Collimonas fungivorans: one gene and its partner. The protein of the gene in region 1 interacts with the protein of each later gene in a pairwise test. Links are inferred from orthologs where the notes say so. Each region holds a gene or a part of one and is shown in the gene's direction. Other genes may lie near its edges. The genes, in order: bioB and CFter6_RS23050.

Evidence for each region.
Region 2: the proteins of bioB (region 1) and CFter6_RS23050 interact in binary tests that used the Escherichia coli proteins (3 or more experiments, as listed by UniProt). The link is inferred for Collimonas fungivorans from one-to-one orthologs.

Annotation. Positions count from the first base shown.
Region 1 is NZ_CP013232.1:5,373,966-5,377,155, reverse strand. Bases 214-3,085 are described here. They hold bioB (biotin synthase BioB), read left to right. Parts: upstream 214-1,062; coding sequence 1,063-2,109; downstream 2,110-3,085. Other genes in these bases: CFter6_RS27010 (acetyl/propionyl/methylcrotonyl-CoA carboxylase subunit alpha), read left to right, coding at 2,132-3,085; bioD (dethiobiotin synthase), read left to right, coding at 284-1,030; bioA (adenosylmethionine--8-amino-7-oxononanoate transaminase), read left to right, coding at 214-291. Also shown: more of bioA, read left to right, coding at 1-213; more of CFter6_RS27010, read left to right, coding at 3,086-3,190. UniProt on the Escherichia coli protein: Catalyzes the conversion of dethiobiotin (DTB) to biotin by the insertion of a sulfur atom into dethiobiotin via a radical-based mechanism.
Region 2 is NZ_CP013232.1:5,247,085-5,250,291, reverse strand. What follows is about bases 220-3,108. They hold CFter6_RS23050 (class II glutamine amidotransferase), read left to right. Parts: upstream 220-1,218; coding sequence 1,219-1,998; downstream 1,999-3,108. Other genes in these bases: pyrE (orotate phosphoribosyltransferase), read left to right, coding at 2,989-3,108; CFter6_RS23045 (exodeoxyribonuclease III), read right to left, coding at 2,000-2,767; CFter6_RS23055 (BMP family ABC transporter substrate-binding protein), read right to left, coding at 220-968. Also shown: more of CFter6_RS23055, read right to left, coding at 1-219; more of pyrE, read left to right, coding at 3,109-3,207.

The DNA of each region.
Region 1 (3,190 bases):
CGCGCCCAACGCATCACGGCAGCGCTGGCGCCCTTGGCGCAGCATCCGCAAGTGCGCCATTTCCGCCAGCGCGGCATGATCTGGGCTTTTGATGCGGTGATCGACAACAAGGCCCTGGCCGCGACTTTCTCGCGCCGTTTTTTCACCAGCGCGATAGAGCATGAACTGCTGCTGCGGCCGATAGGCAAGACGGTGTATCTGATGCCGCCGTATATCCTGGACGACCAGGAAATCGATTTGCTGGCAGCCCGCACCGCCGCCGTTTTCGAAAGCGTGATCGGCCATGAGTAAGGTAATCGCCAATACACCAAAGGCTGCCTGGTTCATCGCCGGCACCGACACCGAAATCGGCAAGACGCTGATCGCTGGCGCTCTGCTGCACGGGCTGACAAAAACGGGCGTGCGCAGCGCCGGCATGAAACCGGTTGCCGCCGGCGCAGAACTGCGCGACGGCGCCTGGCACAACGACGATGCCGATGTCTTGGCAGCGGAAGCCAGCGTGCCGTTGCCGCAGGAACTGACCACGCCGTTCCTGTTGCGCCAGGCTACCGCGCCGCATATCGCCGCAGAGCAGGAACAGCGGACGATAGAACTGGCGCATATCCTTTCCTGTTATCAGCAGATCGCAGCGCTGGCCGATGCCGTGGTAGTCGAAGGCGTCGGCGGCTTCCGCGTGCCGCTCAACGATACCCACGATACCGCCGACCTGGCGCAGCAGCTCGGCTTGCCGGTGGTGCTGGTGGTGGGTTTGCGGCTGGGCTGCATCAGCCACGCGTTGTTGACGGCAGAAGCGATTGCCGCACGCGGCTTGCGCCTGGCCGGCTGGGTCGCCAATACGGTCGACGCCGCCATGCTTAACGCCGACGCCAATATCGCGGCACTCAAAAGCCGCATCGATGCCCCATTTCTAGGTCATGTGCCGCGCATGGACGAGCTGCCCGCCAGGGCGCTGGTCGAAGCTGCGGCCAGCCATCTGGATTTTTCACGTTTGCCGGATTGGCCGAGGCCATCCGCAGCCAACCTTATTTAACCGTATTCCCTCAACACAAAGGAAGTCAGATCATGTCATCGCAACCAATTACATTCCAGCCAGCCGCCAAACCTATGGTGCTGCCAGCCGACGCCAAATGGCCGGTGCAAACCGTGCTCGACCTGTTCAACCTGCCGTTCAACGAACTGATGTTCAAGGCGCAGCAAGTCCACCGCGAAAACTTCGATCCTAACGAAGTCGAACTGGCGACCCTGCTGTCGATCAAGACCGGCGGCTGCCCGGAAGATTGCGGCTACTGCCCGCAGGCAGCGCGTTACGACACCGGCGTCGCCGCACAAAAGATCCTGCCGCTGGACACCGTGCTGGAAGCGGCGCGCCAAGCCAAGGCGCACGGCGCCACCCGTTTCTGCATGGGCGCCGCATGGCGCGAACCGAAGGACCGCGACCTGGAAAAGGTCGAAGAAATGGTGCGCGAAGTCAAGGCGCTCGGCCTGGAAACCTGCGCAACGCTGGGCATGCTGGGCGAAGGCCAGGCTGAACGCCTGAAAGGCGCCGGCCTCGACTACTACAACCACAACCTCGATACTGCGCCGGAAATCTACGGCGACATCATCACTACCCGCGATTACCAGAACCGCCTCGATACGCTCGACAGCGTGCGCGGCGCCGGCATCAAGGTCTGCTGCGGCGGCATCGTCGGCATGGGCGAATCGCGCCTGCAGCGCGCCGGCCTGGTGGCGCAGCTGGCGAACCTGGAGCCGTATCCTGAATCGGTGCCGGTGAATAACCTGGTGCAGGTCGAAGGCACGCCGCTGCACGGCATCGACCCGATCGACCTGTTCGAATTCGTGCGTACCGTGGCGGTGGCCCGCATCACCATGCCGAAAGCGCGGGTGCGTTTGTCCGCCGGCCGCCGGCAGATGGGCGAGGCGATCCAGTCGCTGTGTTTCCTGGCCGGCGCCAATTCGATTTTCTATGGCGACAAGCTGCTTACCACCGGCAATCCGGAAGTGGAAGAAGACCGCGCCTTGCTGGAAAAACTCGGCATGCACTCGCGTTCATCGGCATTCGATGCGCGTTGCGAAGTCACCGCCGACAGCAACACCCAGCCACAATAAAACCAACAAAGGGGGAGACCGCATGTTTACCAAGATACTGATTGCCAATCGCGGCGAGATCGCCTGCCGCGTGGCAGCCACCGCGCGCCGCATGGGCATCAAGACCGTGGCCGTGTATTCGGATGCCGATGCCGGCGCCAAGCACGTCGCTGTATGCGACGAGGCGGTGCTGATCGGACCGGCCGCAGCCAAGGAAAGTTATCTGCGCGCCGACAAGATCATCGAGGTAGCCTTGGCTACCGGCGCCCAGGCAGTTCATCCCGGCTACGGTTTCCTGTCCGAAAATGCGCAGTTTGCCCAGGCCTGCGCCAAGGCTGGACTGGTGTTCATCGGTCCGCCGGCCAGTGCGATTTCGGCGATGGGTTCGAAGTCTGCCGCCAAGGAGCTGATGGAAAAAGCCCAGGTGCCGCTGGTGCCCGGTTATCACGGCGCAACCCAGGATGCCGATTTCCTGCAGCAGCAGGCCGACAAGATCACTTATCCGGTGCTGCTCAAGGCCAGCGCCGGCGGCGGCGGCAAGGGCATGCGCATCGTTGAGCAAAGCGCCGATTTCAAGGCTGCGCTGGCTTCCTGCAAACGCGAAGCCATCAACAGCTTCGGCGACGACAAGGTGCTGGTGGAGCGTTACCTGACCCGTCCGCGCCACATCGAGATCCAGGTGTTTGCCGATACCCAGGGCGATTGCGTCTACCTGTTCGAACGCGATTGCTCGGTGCAGCGCCGCCATCAGAAAGTGCTGGAAGAAGCGCCGGCGCCAGGCATGACGCCAGAACGCCGGCGCGCCATGGGTGAAGCTGCGGTAGCGGCCGCCAAGGCGGTAGGCTATGTCGGCGCCGGCACGGTGGAGTTCATTGCCAACCAGGACGGTTCTTTCTATTTCATGGAAATGAACACCCGCCTGCAGGTGGAGCACCCGGTGACGGAAATGATTACCGGCCTCGACTTGGTCGAATGGCAGTTGCGGGTAGCGTCAGGCGAACCATTGCCGCTCAAGCAGGAGCAACTGCAACTCAGCGGCCATGCGCTGGAAGCGCGGATCTACGCCGAAAACCCGGACAAGGGCTTCCTGCCGTCGATAGGC
Region 2 (3,207 bases), 130 kb from region 1 along the record:
GCGGCGTCCAGGCCCAGCGCGGTCAGCGCCACCGCGCCTTCTTTCAGGCCGAAGTCAAAGCGCGGCGCGGTCGAACCGTTGGCCAGCAAGCCTACTGCCAGGATAATCGCCGTATCGGCATGGACTTCGACATTGTCGAGCACCCGCCCGGGCGCCTGTATGCACTGGTTGACGCCGCTGCCGATAGCCTTGGCGCGCGATTGCGGCGTCAGCGCCTTGAACACGCCGGAGTTGCTGCCGGCAGCAGCGGCCCAGATAACGTCGACGCCGTCGCCCAGCATGGTTTTGGTCAGCGCTTCGGCGCGCGACGGGTCGTTGAACGGCTGCGGGCCTTCCACCCACAGCGGTTCATGCACCGTAATCGCCGGCTTGGCGGCGCGTGCGCCGTTGGCGAAGGCGATGCTGTTCTTTTGGCGCAAGGCGGTATTGCTGGCGCCGATCAGTCCGATCTTGCCGCTGCCCGAGGCCAGCGCCGCCTGCATGCCGGCCAGGTAGCTGGCTTCGCTTTCCCGGAAAGTGATGCAAGTGATATTGCTGGCGGCGCTGTCGATGCAATGCTCCAGGATCAGGAAGCGGACTTGCGGCGCCAGGCGCGCAACCTTGTCCAGTATTTCCTTGAATTCGATGCCCATCACCACCACGATCGCGGCCCCCTGCTGGACCGCGTTGTCCAGCTGCTGCTGGCGGCCGGCGCGGGTCGGCTGGCTTTCCAGAGTGCTGGCTTGCAGCCGGTACAGCTTGGCGGCGTTGCTGACGCCGCTGCTGCCTTGCTGCAGCAGTACGTCGTCGTTGTTCGGCACCGGCCGCACGTAAATGATCTTGGGCAGCTCGGCGGCGCTGCTGATGACGCTCACGCTGGCCAGCAGCAGCGCCAGCGGCAGCAATAGCAGCCACCAGCGGATGCGGCATTCCTGTTCAGGCATGGCGGAACCTGCGTCGGCGCAGGACGGGCGGGGGATCGGCGGCATTGTCTCTTCCTCTTTATAAGGCGCCGGATCTGATGCCGGCGCTCGTTTGCCCGTACATATTGCTGGCAAAGCGGGCGCGGGCCATTTGATGCAGGCTATACAAGGTATAGCGCCGGCCTGATATCGGCACAACAAGCGCCACCATATAGCGCCACCATATTTAACTTTTGATTACAGCGGCTGCGTGATACCGTTGCCAGGAGACAGATAGAATCTGTATTTAGCGGCTTATCTCACCTGGTTCAGGAATATGTGTCAGTTACTTGGAATGAATTGCAATGTGCCGACCGACATTGTGTTCAGTTTTACCGGCTTCGCCACGCGCGGCGGCCAGACCGATCACCATAGCGACGGCTGGGGCATCGCTTTCTTCGAAGGCAGCGGCGTGCGCCATTTTGTCGATTACCAGGCGGCGATCGCCTCGCCGGTGGCGGAGCTGATCCGGCGTTGTCCGATCAAGTCGAAAAACGTCATCGCCCATATCCGCAAAGCTACCCAGGGCCAGGTTGCCTTGCAGAATTGCCATCCGTTTGTGCGTGAACTGTGGGGCCGCTACTGGGTGTTCGCCCATAACGGCGACCTCAAGGAATTTGCGCCGCTGCTGGATGGCCCATACCGGCCGGTCGGCAATACCGACAGCGAACTGGCTTTCTGCTACCTGCTGCAGCAGCTGCGGCGCCGTTTCGGCGATACGCCGCCGGCGCAGGCTGAGCTGACGCTGGCCTTGCGCGAACTGACGCAGCAGATCGCCGCCCACGGCACCTTCAACGTGATGCTGTCGGACGGCTCGGCCCTGTACACCCATTGTTCCACCAAGCTGTACTACATCGTGCGCCAGTTTCCGTTTGCCGAAGCCCACCTGTCGGACGAAGACGTCAGCGTCGATTTCTCGCAGGTGACGACGCCGCAAGACCGGGTGGCGGTGATTGTCACTGAACCGCTCACCACCAACGAGGTGTGGACCAAGTTCGGCGAGGGCGAGCTGATCGTCTTTGTCGACGGCCAGCCGGTCCAAGGTCAAGCAGGGTAGATCAGGAGTAGTCGATTGTCAGCGGCGCATGGTCGGAGAAACGCTCGTCCTTGTAGATGGCGACGGCATGCGCATTGGCGGCGATGCCGGGCGTCGAGATGTGGTAATCGATGCGCCATCCCACGTTCTTGGCCCAGGCCTGGCCGCGGTTGCTCCACCAGGTGTACTGCTCATCGCGCTGGTCGACCTGGCGGAACACGTCGACCAGGCCGACTTGCTCAAACAGGTGGGTGAGCCAGGCACGTTCTTCCGGCAGGAAGCCTGAATTTTTCTTGTTGCCCTTCCAGTTCTTCAGGTCGCGTTCCTGGTGCGCGATATTCCAGTCGCCGCAAATCACGACTTCGCGGCCGCTTTCCCTGAGCTGCTGCAGGTGCGGCAGGAAGGCTTCCATGAAGCGGAACTTGGCGATCTGCCGTTCTTCGCTGGAGGAGCCGGACGGGCAGTAAAGCGAGATCACCGTCAGGTCGCCGAAATCGCATTCCACATAGCGCCCTTCGGCGTCGAATTCAGGGTTGCCGAAGCCAATCCGCACGGCATTCGGCTTGCGTTTACTATACAGGCCGACGCCCGAATAACCTTTCTTTTCGGCGTAATGGAAATGGCCGGTGTAACCTTCCGGCGCCAGGAATTCCGGCGTCATGTCGGCGGCTTGCGCCTTCAGTTCCTGGACACAGACGAAATCGGCTGACTGTTTGGCCATCCATTCAAAAAAGCCTTTTCTGGCCGCTGAGCGGATGCCGTTGAGATTGGCGGAAATGATTCTTGGCATGTTTGGTCGATAAAAAGGTATAAGAGGATGCCTAAGGATAACCGAAGGTCCGCCATCGTGCGCGAGGCAGGGTTCATGGTTAAAAACCCGTTGCGAGCAGGCATGGTGTTTGCACTTACTGCTGTGGAAGGGATGAACTCCATTTAAAATGGCGGTCTGGTGTCGCTAATGTGCTGTAAACAGCGACAAAATTTGTCAGCCTCAACCGTCTGGAGTGCATTTTGAACAATTTACGTCAACAATTTATAGAATTTGCGGTCAAGGCTGGAGTGTTGAAATTCGGCGAGTTTGTGACCAAGGCAGGGCGCACTTCACCGTATTTCTTCAATGCGGGCATGTTCAACGAGGGCGCTGCGCTGGGTCAGCTGGCACAGTTTTATGCGCGCACCCTGATCGACTCGGGTTTGCAGTTTGACATGTTGTTCGGGCCAGCCTACAAG